DNA from 2 places in the Peribacillus sp. AS_2 genome. Region 1 is predicted to be linked to the other one. Evidence: a T-box and tRNA genes for the amino acid it is inferred to sense, from the RefSeq annotation. Region 1 holds a T-box; the other holds one or more tRNA genes.

Region 1 (6,837 bases):
CGTGAATTTGCGCCATTTACTGGTGAGTTTGCTCCATTTACTCGTAAAATAAAAAGGACAGCTCCCCATGATTCAGGGAGCTGTCTTTTTGGTTTTATCCTCTTAGCTCTGCGCCGGCTTTTTCTTTAACGGCTTCAAGCACTTTATCATGTGCTTTTGTAATGTCCTCGTCCGTCAGGGTACGTTCCGGGTCGTAGTATTTCAGTGAGTAGGCAATGGATTTCTTGCCTTCCTCCATTCTTTCACCTTCGTATAAGTCGAAGATGCTTACTTCTTTCAGCAGTTTGCCGCCGGCTTCTTCAATAATATCCTGAATGTCCCCGGCTTTCGTGGCTTGATCCACAACGAGCGCGATATCGCGTGTGGTTGATGGATAGCGCGGAATCGTTTGGTACGCTATCGGCGCGACTTCTGCTTCGGCCAATGCTTTTAAGGAAAGTTCGAAAATGTATGTTTCTTTAATATCCAAGTCTTTTTGGACAGTTGGGTGCACTTGGCCGATAAAGCCAATTACTTCACCATTCAATAGTACTTCCGCTGTCCGTCCTGGGTGCATATCGTTGATTTCCGCTTGGCGGTAACTGATTTGATCAGCTAATCCAAGTGTGTCGAATAATGCTTCGATCACGCCTTTGGCTACAAAGAAATCCACTGGTTTCTTTTCACCCTGCCATAGATGTGACTCCCATAGACCGGTGATTGCTCCAGCAACATGTTCTTTTTCTTCAGGCAGTTCTTGTTCGTCACGCTTAAAGAATACCGAACCGATTTCATACAGTGCCAGTGAATCAATTTGGCGGGCATTGTTATATTTCACGACTTCCAGCAATTGAGGCACGATACTTAAACGCAGCTGGCTTCTTTCTTCACTTATTGGCATTGCCAATCGAATGGATTCTCTTGCTTCCAATGCGAATTGGGACGCTTTTTCCTGGCTTGTCAGTGAATAGGTCACTGCTTGATAAAGGCCTGCGCCTTCAAGTGTACGGCGTGCCTTCCGCCGTTTAATTTGATAGTCTGTCAATTGTCCTGGATTAGCAGAACCGATCGGCAGTGTTACGGGGATGTTATCATATCCATATAAACGTGCAGCCTCTTCGACTAAATCGGCTTCAATCGTAATATCACCACGGCGCGTCGGGACAGTGATCGTGAATGTTTCATTGTCAAGTTCCACGCCGAATTGCAGACGTTTGAAGATTGACTCCACAACTGATACGGTCATGCTTGTTCCAAGGAGTGTGTTGATTTTTTCAAGCGTAATGCTAATGACCGCAGGTTCCATTGACAATTCGTCAACTTCTGCTGCTCCTTGTAAGACTGTTCCGCCTGCATATTGTGCAATCAATTGTGCAGCACGTTCCCCTGCTTCACGAACACGTGCCGGGTCGACGCCTTTTTCAAAGCGGGCACTAGCTTCACTGCGTAATCCATGGTCCTTTGAAGCTTTGCGAACTACTGTACCAGCAAAATATGCACTTTCAATAATGATGTTCGTCGTATCATTTTTGACTTCGGAATCCGCTCCGCCCATCACACCAGCAATCGCAACAGGCTCACTGCCATTCGTGATCACTAAATGGTCAGGTGTCAAAGTGCGTTCCGCTTCATCCAATGTTACGATTTTTTCAGCATCCTTCGCTCTGCGGATGACGATTTCCTTTGAACCAAAGCGGTCATAATCAAAGGCATGGAGCGGTTGGCCGTATTCAAGTAAAATGTAGTTCGTGATATCCACCACATTATTATGAGGTCGGATACCTGCAGACATCAACCTAGTCTGCATCCAAAGCGGTGAGGGTCCGATCTTAACATCCTTGATGATTTTAGCCATGTATATCGGGTTATCTTCTTTCGCTTCCACTTTGACACTGATATAATCAGTTGCTTTTTCAGCTGCCTCTTCTTTCTCGACTACCGGCCATTTCACTTCCCGGCCTAGAATGGCTCCCACTTCGTATGCAACACCAAGCATGCTTAGCGCGTCGGAGCGGTTTGGTGTCAGCCCAAGTTCCAGCACTTCATCACTTAAACCAAGTTCCTCCAATGCATCTTTCCCTACTTCCACATCATTAGGGAAGACGAAGATTCCTGTAGCATAATCCTTGGAAACAAGCTTGGATTCGAAGCCCAATTCTTGAAGCGAGCAAATCATTCCGTGCGATTCTTCTCCGCGAAGTTTCGCTTTCTTGATTTTGAAATTACCTGGAAGGACTGCGCCAACAGTAGCGACTGCGACTTTTTGGCCTTTATCGACATTCGGTGCCCCACAGATGATCTGAACGGGATTTTCGGCCCCGATATCAACTTGGCATTTATTCAATTTATCCGCATTTGGATGTTGTTCACGTTCTAAGACATGCCCGATGACGACCCCTTTTAGCCCTTCACTTTTCTTTTCCACCCCTTCAACCTCAATGCCGCTTTTCGTGATTTTGTCAGCAAGCTCCGTCGCATTGATGCCTGAAAGGTCAACATAATCTTGTAACCATTTATATGACACAAACATGGTAGGTCCTCCTTTTTAAAATAAAAATTTATGCTTCGTGATGGTTGAATTGTTTTAAGAATCGAACATCATTCGTATAGAAATGACGGATATCGTCCACACCGTACTTCAACATGGCAATCCGTTCCACGCCCATTCCAAATGCGAATCCAGAGTATTTCTTGGAATCGAAGCCAGCCATCTCAAGGACGTTCGGATGAACGATCCCAGCGCCAAGCACTTCGATCCAGCCTGTTTTTTTACATACGCTGCAGCCTTTACCGCTGCAGATTTTACAAGAAATATCCACTTCGACGGAAGGCTCAGTAAATGGGAAGAAACTTGGACGAAGACGGATTTCACGGTCTTGCCCGAATACTTTTTTCGCAAATACGTCTAGCGTTCCTTTCAGGTCGCTCATGCTGATGTTCTCATCGATGACCAAGCCTTCAATTTGCTGGAATTGATGGGAGTGTGTCGCATCATCGTTATCCCGGCGATATACTTTTCCTGGGCAAATGATTTTAACAGGGCCTTGACCTTTATGTTTTTCCATCGTTCTGGCTTGAACAGGTGAAGTGTGCGTCCGCATCAGGATTTCATCCGTGATGTAGAAGGAGTCCTGCATATCACGTGCCGGATGGCTTTTTGGCAAGTTAAGTGCCTCGAAGTTGTAGTAGTCGCTCTCGACTTCAGGACCTTCCGCAACCGTATAACCCATCCCGATGAATAAGTCTTCGATTTCTTCCACGATTCGTGTTAATGGGTGAAGATTCCCCTTGTTTACCGGACGTCCTGGAAGTGTGACGTCAATCGTTTCAGTTGCTAGCTTTGCATTGACTGCCGCGGTTTCAAGCGCTTTTTGTTTCTCCTCGATCTTTGTTGCGATCGCTTCACGTACTTCATTGGCTAGTGCCCCGATTTTCGGGCGCTCTTCGGCAGATAATTTACCCATGCCGCGCAATACCTCCGTGATTGGCCCTTTTTTCCCTAAATAAGCAACACGGACTTCATTCAGTTCTTTTAATTCGGAAGCGGCGGCAACTTTTTGCAACGCTTCTTCCTGCAGTTCTAGTAAACGTTCCTGCATCATGTCTTCCTCCTTTATTTTCCTATTGTAAAAATGAACACAAAAAAACCCCGATCCCTAAAGGGACGAGGTTTATGTATCGCGGTACCACCCTTATTAGTGCATAAACAAAAAAACTTCTGCACTCACTTCATTAAAAATAACGGCTCTTCACCGGAGCATTTTTCGGACATTCTGTCTTCCCAATGCCAACTCGAAAGGTGAATTCACTTAAACAGTGCCATAAAAATGCTTTCAGTCAAGGCATTTTCTCCCTGGATATGGTTAACTTTAAGCTACTACTCTTTGTCATCGTTGTTTTCATTATAAAATTCTGTTTTATTATATTATAATTCTTCGGCCGTTTCAAATCGATTTTCGTAAATGGTACATTAAAATCCCGGCAGCGATCCCCACATTCAAAGATTCACTTTTTCCGTAGATGGGAATATAGAGGTTTTTAGTCGTTTTCTCCAGTAATTCCTTCGATACCCCTTGACCTTCATTACCGACCAGCAGGGCAAATCGGGAAGACTTTTCCACTTCTTCAAATGGCGATGCCCCTTCTAATGCCGTGCCATAAACCGGTATGCCGCTTTGCTTAAGCTCATCGATGATTTCGGATAGGTTCCCTTTAATGACAGGCATATGGAAGAGGCTCCCTTGCGTCGAACGGACCACTTTGGGATTATACAAGTCAGCACACCCTTCCCCAAGGATGACCGCATCGATTCCCGCTGCATCCGCTGTCCTGATCATCGTTCCAATATTCCCAGGATCTTGGACGGCATCGATCAACAATAATTTCTCCGGATTGATGGACGCCATGCTCGTTGATTTCTGTTCACAAACCGCAGCAATTCCCTGCGGTGCTTCGGTATCGCAAATCGCCTTCATAATATCATTTTTCACATAAATGAGTTCTGTGCCTTCCACCTTAAAATGGGCAGGCATTTCAGTTTCTTCATTGATGATCACTTCCAAGACGATTTCCTCTTTTAAGGCTTCTTCAACTAGGTGAAAACCCTCGACTAAATATTTACCTGTTTTATCTCGTTCTTTTTTCGTCAAAAGTTTTTTCCATTGCTTAACTTGCGGGTTTTTTACGGATTCGATATATTTCAAGGGTAAACGCTCCTTTAACTTCACACTGATTTTCCTATTATAACGCAATTCACATACATATTGCATGCGAGTTTGTGAAATGCTATTAATGTCAGTCATTATGTGTTAGAGGAGGAATAATTATGAATTTAAACTTACGTAATGCGATCATCCAAAATGTATCTGGAAATACGCAAGAGCAGCTGGAAGACACGATTGTCGATGCCATACAAAATGGCGAGGAAAAAATGCTTCCTGGATTGGGAGTATTATTCGAGGTCATCTGGCAAAATTCATCCGAGCAGGAAAAACAGGAAATGATCACTGCCCTCGAAGCAGGATTAAAAAAATAACAGCCTTCAAAGGCTGTTATTTTTTTAATCTCGCCTCGCCAGCCTTCAGTTCTTCGATGGAGACTTCTTCATCAAGCAGCAAGATGAATTTCTTTGCTTTCACTTCTTCAAGCATCGCTTTTGTCTCAGCAAAAGAGTAGCCGTATTTCGTGAAAAAGCTGCGTAAATCTCCAGATCCTTCATCTGTGAAGTAATGGAAGATTTTCAAAAAAAGAGTGTCCTCCTTATCCTGATTGGCGATGATCAGTATATCCGTATGTTCATTTCCAAGCTGCACATAATTTTTTATATCAGCTGCCACTGTCATTTGGGTGCCAGATATGCCTTTTGCTTTTAAGTCTGAAATTGCAGCAAGTAGTTCCGGATTAGAGTCAAAAACACCATATACGTTTTTTTCCATGTTTCTCCCCCTCCTTATTACTCTACTTAAAATAAAATTCCTTTGTCATTATACCTTGCAGCTTTATCAATAAACAAGCAAATAGTCTATGGAGACGAACAAGGGAACCCTCTGCCTAAAGTTTTTTTTAAAATAACAGCCTGTAGCAAACTCTAAGAAAATCGAGGTTGCTTGCGGTCCTATTAAAAAGGCTGTTTTCACATACTTTGTTGCTATTTACCAGGTAGTGAGTTGTGGTTGATTTCCCCTCCAGATGCTCGCTTTCCGCGGGAGTCTCGCACTTCCGCTCCAATCAACCTTAAAAGTTTCGTTTTAAAAACACCAATCTTTACGAAAAGAGCCATTAAAAAAAGTTCCACTCCCTTTCCGTCGACTGTCTCACAAGCCAAAGCAAACGGCTGCGTGTCTCGGCTAGACAGTGATTTCGGCAGGAGTGTCGCAAATTTCTTCAATCGAAGAAAACAAACAAAAACAGCCTTATGCAGGCTGCTCTTGTTGCGGTATTACAGATTGTCGGTATTGATTCGATTTTTGATGTATTCATCTTGTAAGCCTTCCTCTTGCTGTCCGCTGGCTGTCGGTCCCGCGGTCCGATCCAATGATCCTTGAGCGCCCAGGTTTTTGTCAGCATCGTCTGCAAACGGGTCGCTTGCCAGTGTTCCTTCATGAATCCCTGGTTTTTGCTTCTTGAATTTTTCTGTGGAATTCCCCCAGATTTCCCTTTCTTGAGCTCGCTTCATATCCAGCTCTTCATTTTCATAGATATTGGCGGAATTTCCGTGAAGCTCTTCGCTTCTTCCTGGCTGTGCTTCCATTTCCCTTGTTTGAAAGGCATTCGCGGTTGTTTCCGGAAAAAGGTTCGGGTCCGGATTGTTCACCACCCCTGTTTTAAGCGGATTCTCTGCAGGTGCGTCCGTATCCTCGATGCGATTGGAAGTTATGTTCCCACGTGCTGTTACGGTTTCCGATTCATCTAAAAGAATGAGGAATTTTCCAGCCTCCACTTCATTTATATAAGCGGTTGCTTCTCTATCGGCAAGCCCTAGCTCACCTAGACGGTTCCTTATATCTTCGGAACCCTCGTTCAGGAAAAAGTGTTTCATCTTATCAATGAAGGATTCCTCGTTAGAGTTAGTAACGACTTCGACATCCGGATCATACTTTTCATTAACGAAATCCAAATCTTCTTTCTTATCAGCCATTACCGTTATTTCCCCTTCATGAACCCCCTTTTCCTTGAGGGATTGTATAGCCTGGATCATTTCTCTTTCCGTATTAAAAACACCATATAACGTTTTTCCCATGCATATTCCTCCTCCTTTTTCCGATATTTCTTCTTATGTGTATTTATACCCTGATGGGTGCCAATTAAACAAAAAGGTTTGCCTTCCCTAAGCTCGGACCTTTAATCGGTCTAAAAACC
Region 2 (6,837 bases), on a different contig from region 1:
GCACAGGACTTAAAATCCTGCGGTAGGTGACTACCGTACCGGTTCGATTCCGGTCCTCGGCACCATCATAATATGCGCCCGTAGCTCAATTGGATAGAGCATCTGACTACGAATCAGAAGGTTGTAGGTTCGACTCCCGCCGGGCGCACCATGTTTTTATTGCGGGAAGTAGCTCAGCTTGGTAGAGCACTTGGTTTGGGACCAAGGGGTCGCAGGTTCGAATCCTGTCTTCCCGACCACGTGATTTTTAATGAATGGGGCCTTAGCTCAGCTGGGAGAGCGCCTGCCTTGCACGCAGGAGGTCAGCGGTTCGATCCCGCTAGGCTCCACCATTTTTCAATCAGAAACTTATATTATATTGGCGGTGTAGCTCAGCTGGCTAGAGCGTACGGTTCATACCCGTGAGGTCGGGGGTTCGATCCCCTCCGCCGCTACCAATAAATATAAGGACCTTTAGCTCAGCTGGTTAGAGCAGACGGCTCATAACCGTCCGGTCGTAGGTTCGAGTCCTACAAGGTCCACCATATTCATTTTTTTAAGCCGTGGAGGTATACCCAAGTTCGGCTGAAGGGATCGGTCTTGAAAACCGACAGGGGAGTCAAATCCCGCGGGGGTTCGAATCCCTCTACCTCCTCCATTTTTTCTAAAAGCAGCAAGTTGTTTTAAAACAACCTTACATAAAGGATGCGGACGAAACAATATTCACGAAAGCTTGATGCTAATCGTTTCATTATTACCGTCGCGGGGTGGAGCAGTCCGGTAGCTCGTCGGGCTCATAACCCGAAGGTCGCAGGTTCAAATCCTGTCCCCGCAATTATTAGGTCCCGTGGTGTAGCGGTTAACATGCCTGCCTGTCACGCAGGAGATCGCGGGTTCGATTCCCGTCGGGACCGCCATTATTTAAATTGAATACATATGTGGCTCAGTAGCTCAGTCGGTAGAGCAAAGGACTGAAAATCCTTGTGTCGGCGGTTCGATTCCGTCCTGAGCCACCATATCTTACAAAATTACGGCGATTGTGGCGAAGTGGTTAACGCACCTGATTGTGGTTCAGGCATTCGTGGGTTCGATTCCCATCAGTCGCCCCATTTCGCGGGTGTAGTTTAGTGGTAAAACCTCAGCCTTCCAAGCTGATGATGAGGGTTCGATTCCCTTCACCCGCTCCAAATATGGGCCTATAGCTCAGCTGGTTAGAGCGCACGCCTGATAAGCGTGAGGTCGATGGTTCGAGTCCATTTAGGCCCACCATATTCATATTGTTCCGCAGTAGCTCAGTGGTAGAGCATTCGGCTGTTAACCGAACGGTCGTAGGTTCGAGTCCTACCTGCGGAGCCATGGGGAAGTACTCAAGAGGCTGAAGAGGCGCCCCTGCTAAGGGTGTAGGTCGCGCGAGCGGCGCGAGGGTTCAAATCCCTCCTTCTCCGCCAGTTGGCCCGTTGGTCAAGCGGTTAAGACACCGCCCTTTCACGGCGGTAACACGGGTTCGAATCCCGTACGGGTCATAACAAAAAAGGAAGCATACAATCATGTATGCTTCTTTTTTTCATTTATTTTCCCTGATATAACCATCTTTTTGTTTATAGGGAATGTCTCCAAGTTGAGATTCTATATTTTCTTCTTTCAGGGTATCTTCATATTCCTTTTGCTTTTTGTTCGGTATATCCACTCTCGTTTTTCCTTCGATATCATTTGCGGCAAATCCTTCATAGTCTTCAGGAAATCCATCGGTTTCATCCTCGTTTTTATAAAGATCATTGTAATTGTCATGATCACCGGTATAATCAGATGGCGTTTCTGATGTACCGAATTTGGCCACTTCACCAAAGCTATCTTCTTTAGCCGCCATTTCGATTCCATGACGATTTTCAAAATGATCACCCTTGGATGGAATCAGTATATCCTCTTCCACTGGCCTGTCTTGTGAAAGCGTTCGTTCTGGGGCATGCTCGACACAGTAGAGGGTGCTTGGGATCGCTTCAAGCCTCTCGATGGGGATTTCCTTATTGCAGGTTTTACAATGGCCATACGATCCTTCTTCCATGGCTTTCAAAGCTTCTTCTATTTTCTCCATTTCGGATTGTGCATGCTCATCGAGTGCTTGATTCCGTTCCATCTCGAATAATTCGGTCCCTAGGTCTGCAGGATGATTATCATAGGATGATAATTCACCTACGGATTCCGTCTGGCTGTTATCCAGAACGGATTGTTCATCATCTTGAATTCTATTACATAGCTCATTTTTTTCCTGAAGCAGTTCTTTTTTTAATTTTTGCGTTTGTTGTTTCGTTGCCATATCCAATTCACTCCTTCTAAACTAAAGTCCAAATCTCTTTTTATATTGGTAAGGTGGTTGTATTATCTATTACCCGAATCGGAGTATAGGAAAACAATATGGAACGGAAGATAGAAAAAAGGACTGAGCGGATGGGCTCAGTCCCCGGAGACTATATAAGATAGCTGATGAATAATCCAATGGCCATGAGTAAGCCAAAGAAGGTGTTCGTTTGGGCAGTGGCTTTCATTGCCGGCACCATCGTGATCGGCTGTGTTTTACCTACGAAGCCTTTTATTGCGGCCATTGCCTTCGGTATGCTAAGGAAGGCAAGGAGAATCCAAGCCGTAACGCTTCCGGTAAGAACGAGCCCAACAAGCCATAGATAAGAGAAAGCGAACATGATTGCCATGAATGTCAGGGCGTTTTTCCTGCCCATCACGACTGGCATCGTTTTGCGGCCATGTGCCTTATCCCCATCATGATCCCGGAGGTTATTGGATAAGTTGATCAGCCCTACCAGTATCCCACTTGGAATGGCAATTAAGATGGCTGTTGAAGAAACATCACCGGTTTGAATGAAAAAGGCGATCAGGATTATCAAAAAGCCCATGAACAATCCAGAAAAAAGTTCCCCGAACGGTGTATATGAAATGGGCAGGGGACCGCCTGTATAAAGATAGCCGACAAGCATGCAAACGAGGCCTACTGCAGCTAGCCACCAAGACGATGCGGCACAGATATAGATTCCAATGATCAAGGCGATGGCATACATGCCAAGGGCCAAGTTCATGATTAGTCTGGGGGTCATCCCATGTCGGACGATCCCGCCTCCGATGCCTACGGATTCCTCCGTATCCAGGCCTCTCTTGAAATCATAGTATTCATTGAATAAATTGGTTGCAGCTTGAATCAGGATACTTGCAACCATCATGGCAGCGAATAGTAACCAATTCACTCCATCTTCCAAAAGTGCAATCACAGTTCCAAGTAAGACTGGGACAAAAGCAGCGGTTAGTGTATGTGGACGAATTAACTCCCACCAAATCTTCCAGGTCCGTTTAAGGGGAAGTCCGTCGTATTCTGTTTGCATTATTTCTCTCCTCAAAATCATTATTGGTTCTCTCGAAATTATAACAAATATTGAAATGTTGCACAAAAGGTTATCCTAATAAATGCAGGAAAAGTGGTATGGGTGTAATTGAAATTCATGGGTGATTCATTTCCAAAATCAAGGGTATTTCTCTACATTCGCTAAGATTCATATAATAAGGAAAAAAGCAGGGAAGAATCGTTCGGTAAAGGGGCGTTTTATTGACATGAGGTTCAAGGGAGGTGTATCTTTAAATAGGTTAAATAGCTTTTAAAATGTACATTTGGGGGGATTTTTTTGGCTATCTCAGAGGAAACTGAACAGTTTCAGGGACTGGCTTCAGCTATACAAAAGGCGAAGGACTTGAATGATCAAGTTCTATTCAGTCATATTAAGAAGATTAAATGCAACAGCCCCCTTTCATTTTATCAAGCTGGAAGAGAACGGTATGCAGGTGAACGTTTTTTCTGGGAGGACCCTGCAAAGGAAATAACCATCACCGGTTTAGGCAATGTTAAGAAACTCAAAGCGGCATCGAATGCCGAACGTTATAGAGAAGTCGAAAAGAGCTGGATCAAACTGCAGAATGATGCTGTCAAAACAGGAGTGACCGATGTAGAAGCGACAGGTCCTTTACTGTTTGGGGGCTTTTCTTTTGATTATGAAACTGACAGTACGCTCCTTTGGAATCAGTTCGGGGACAACCTGTTTTATATACCTGCCTTCATGCTGTCAATAGTGGGGAAACAAGCTTACTTAACGACAAACTTACTTTGTTCGCCTGATGATTCAGAAAAACTCTTCATAGATATGATAAATGAACGGGAAGCTTTCCTCTTCGAAAGCTTGGATGGCAATGGATTGGGTGCAAATTCCCTTGTTATGCAGAGGGAAGTCGAACCTGAGGAATGGAAGCGGACGGTCGCAGAGGCTGTTCAGGAAATCAAGACGACAGATCTCGACAAGATTGTTTTGGCAAGGGAGCTTCGACTTGGTTTTGAACGTTCCATCGATTCGGGGAAAGTGCTTGAACAATTGATTGCTGAGCAGCCATTGAGTTATATTTTCAGTTTGGAGGCTGGTGGTGACTGTTTTGTCGGTGCCACTCCCGAACGTTTGATTAAGAAACAGGGAAATGAAGTTTTTTCTACCTGCCTTGCCGGATCGATGCGGCGAGGGAAAGATGAGCAAGAAGATGTTTGTCTTGGTGAAGAATTGCTTCATGACCAAAAGAATTTACAAGAGCATCAATATGTCGTGTCGATGATATCCAATGCTTTTGATTCTTTATGCGAAAAGGTGATGGTCCCAGCCGGACCGACACTTATGAAAAACCGTCATATCCAGCATTTGTACACACCGGTTCGCGGTATATCCAAGGAAGGTGTCACGATTTTTGAATTTGTCGAGAACCTCCATCCCACCCCTGCCATGGGAGGACTTCCAAAAGAAAAGGCTGTTGTCCGAATTCGGGAATTGGAAGGTCTGGAACGCGGATTTTATGCGGGTCCTTTAGGCTGGGTGGATACGTATGGGAACGGGGAATTCGCTGTAGGGATACGTTCTGCCTTGATACAGAACAATGAGGCATCGCTCTTTGCCGGATGCGGAGTAGTGGAAGATTCGACACCCGAAAGTGAATTCAGGGAAACGGGGATTAAATTCAATCCGATGTTAAGTGCTTTAGGAGGAAATCTTAATGAATGACCGAGATGCATTGACAGCGTATGCTGCTTCATTCGTCGATGAGCTTGCACAAAATGAGGTGAAGCATGTGGTGGTGAGCCCAGGTTCACGATCCACGCCACTGGCTTTGCTGCTAGTGGAACATCCTGATATCGAAATTCATATTAATGTGGATGAGCGTTCGGCTGCTTTTTTTGCCCTTGGTTTGGCTAAGGCCTTAAAAGAACCTGTCGGACTTCTTTGTACGTCCGGTACAGCCGCTGCAAACTATTACCCAGCCGTCATCGAGGCTTTCTATTCAAGAGTGCCGCTTATTGTACTTACCGCTGACCGTCCGCATGAATTGCGAGATGTCGGAGCCCCGCAGGCGATCGATCAAATACACCTTTACGGGAGACATGTAAAATGGTTTGTCGAAATGGCTCTTCCTGAAAGCACTGAAGGGATGATGCGGTATGCCAGAACGGTCGGTGCAAGGGCAGTGGCTACTGCGGCCGCTGAACCGGCAGGGCCTGTACATTTGAATTTCCCGCTTCGAGAACCATTGATTCCGGACCTGGAGCAAGCAAAGGAGTACCGGCAAACTAAAAGGTCGCCTGCAGTGTTGATTGACAGTGGAGAACGGTCATTGTCCGCATCACAATTAGAAGCGGTTGCAACTACATTGTCAAAAGCTAAGCAAGGTATCATTGTATGTGGCGAATTACCGCATCCAGAGATGAAGGAAGCCATAGTCGCATTAGCGAAAAAACTTGCTTTTCCGGTACTGGCTGATCCCCTTTCACAGTTAAGGAGCGGAAGTCATGATAAAGCCGTCATCATTGATGCGTACGATACGTTTCTGCGCGATGAAACGGCAAAAGCGGCGTTCAGGCCGGAAGTGATCTTGCGATTCGGGGCAATGCCTGTATCTAAACCGTTATTGTTATTCATGAAAAAACAAAAACAGGCGATTACTTTGGTCGTCGATGGCGGAGCAGGCTGGCGAGAACCAGCCGGTTTGGCAACGAATATGATTTACAGCGAAGAGAAAGATTTTTGTCTGCGAATAGCTCAAAGCATTACTTCTTCCCCTGATGATGAATGGCTTCGCTTATGGCAAACCGTCAACGGTGCGACGAAGGATGCCTTAGCCTCCGTCAGGGATGAAGCGGAGTTAAGCGAAGGCAAGCTGTTCGCTTTGCTTGCTGATATGATGCCATTGGAGTCGACGTTATTTGTCGGGAATAGTATGCCTATACGTGATTTGGATACTTTCTTTTTGAATAATGGAAAGGGAATCCAAACCATTGCCAATCGCGGGGCGAATGGCATCGATGGTGTCGTTTCCACTGCACTTGGCGTGAGCACGGTATCGAAAAATACAGTGCTGGCAATCGGGGATTTAAGCTTTTTCCATGATATGAATGGCTTGCTTGCAGCAAAACTTCAAAAACAAAATTTCACGATTTTGCTGGTTAATAATGATGGCGGCGGCATTTTTTCCTTCTTGCCGCAGGCGAATGAGAGGGAACATTTCGAAACGCTATTCGGCACGCCTCATGGGCTTGATTTTTCACATACTGCCCAACTTTATGGCGGTAAATACAACAAGGTGCAAAATTGGGATGAGTTCGAGAAAGTATTTACCGAGTCGTTCGAAATTCAAGGTCTGAAAATCATCGAAGTACCGACAGAAAGAGAGTCCAATCTGCAAAAGCATCGAAATTTGTGGAGCTTTGTTTCCCAGGAAATAAAAATGGTGTTAGACAGGGAAATATCATGAATATTGTCAGCAAGGATGTCA

Evidence for each region. The T-box of region 1 lies ahead of pheS (phenylalanine--tRNA ligase subunit alpha). A T-box ahead of a tRNA ligase gene usually reads a tRNA of that ligase, here a tRNA-Phe.
Region 2: it encodes a tRNA-Phe, which carries the amino acid that the T-box ahead of pheS (phenylalanine--tRNA ligase subunit alpha) is inferred to sense. The anticodon was not compared.

What each region holds. Positions count from the first base shown of each region.
Region 1 covers NZ_JAPTGA010000008.1:150,672-157,508, reverse strand. The annotation lists gene OTG27_RS16100 (hypothetical protein) at 1-5, shown strand, start outside; gene pheT (phenylalanine--tRNA ligase subunit beta) at 95-2,509, opposite strand; gene pheS (phenylalanine--tRNA ligase subunit alpha) at 2,538-3,578, opposite strand; T-box leader at 3,637-3,879, opposite strand; gene OTG27_RS16085 (TrmH family RNA methyltransferase) at 3,924-4,682, opposite strand; gene sspI (small acid-soluble spore protein SspI) at 4,805-5,014, shown strand; gene OTG27_RS16075 (general stress protein) at 5,031-5,414, opposite strand; gene OTG27_RS16070 (YflT domain-containing protein) at 5,918-6,718, opposite strand.
Region 2 covers NZ_JAPTGA010000011.1:512-7,348, forward strand. The annotation lists tRNA gene OTG27_RS18840 (tRNA-Leu) at 1-65, shown strand, start outside; tRNA gene OTG27_RS18845 (tRNA-Arg) at 75-151, shown strand; tRNA gene OTG27_RS18850 (tRNA-Pro) at 163-239, shown strand; tRNA gene OTG27_RS18855 (tRNA-Ala) at 257-332, shown strand; tRNA gene OTG27_RS18860 (tRNA-Met) at 361-437, shown strand; tRNA gene OTG27_RS18865 (tRNA-Ile) at 448-524, shown strand; tRNA gene OTG27_RS18870 (tRNA-Ser) at 545-637, shown strand; tRNA gene OTG27_RS18875 (tRNA-Met) at 741-814, shown strand; tRNA gene OTG27_RS18880 (tRNA-Asp) at 821-896, shown strand; tRNA gene OTG27_RS18885 (tRNA-Phe) at 920-995, shown strand; tRNA gene OTG27_RS18890 (tRNA-His) at 1,013-1,088, shown strand; tRNA gene OTG27_RS18895 (tRNA-Gly) at 1,093-1,166, shown strand; tRNA gene OTG27_RS18900 (tRNA-Ile) at 1,172-1,248, shown strand; tRNA gene OTG27_RS18905 (tRNA-Asn) at 1,261-1,335, shown strand; tRNA gene OTG27_RS18910 (tRNA-Ser) at 1,337-1,427, shown strand; tRNA gene OTG27_RS18915 (tRNA-Glu) at 1,431-1,502, shown strand; gene OTG27_RS18920 (TraR/DksA C4-type zinc finger protein) at 1,544-2,293, opposite strand; gene OTG27_RS18925 (1,4-dihydroxy-2-naphthoate polyprenyltransferase) at 2,445-3,365, opposite strand; gene OTG27_RS18930 (isochorismate synthase) at 3,663-5,072, shown strand; gene menD (2-succinyl-5-enolpyruvyl-6-hydroxy-3-cyclohexene-1-carboxylic-acid synthase) at 5,065-6,816, shown strand; gene menH (2-succinyl-6-hydroxy-2,4-cyclohexadiene-1-carboxylate synthase) at 6,813-6,837, shown strand, end outside.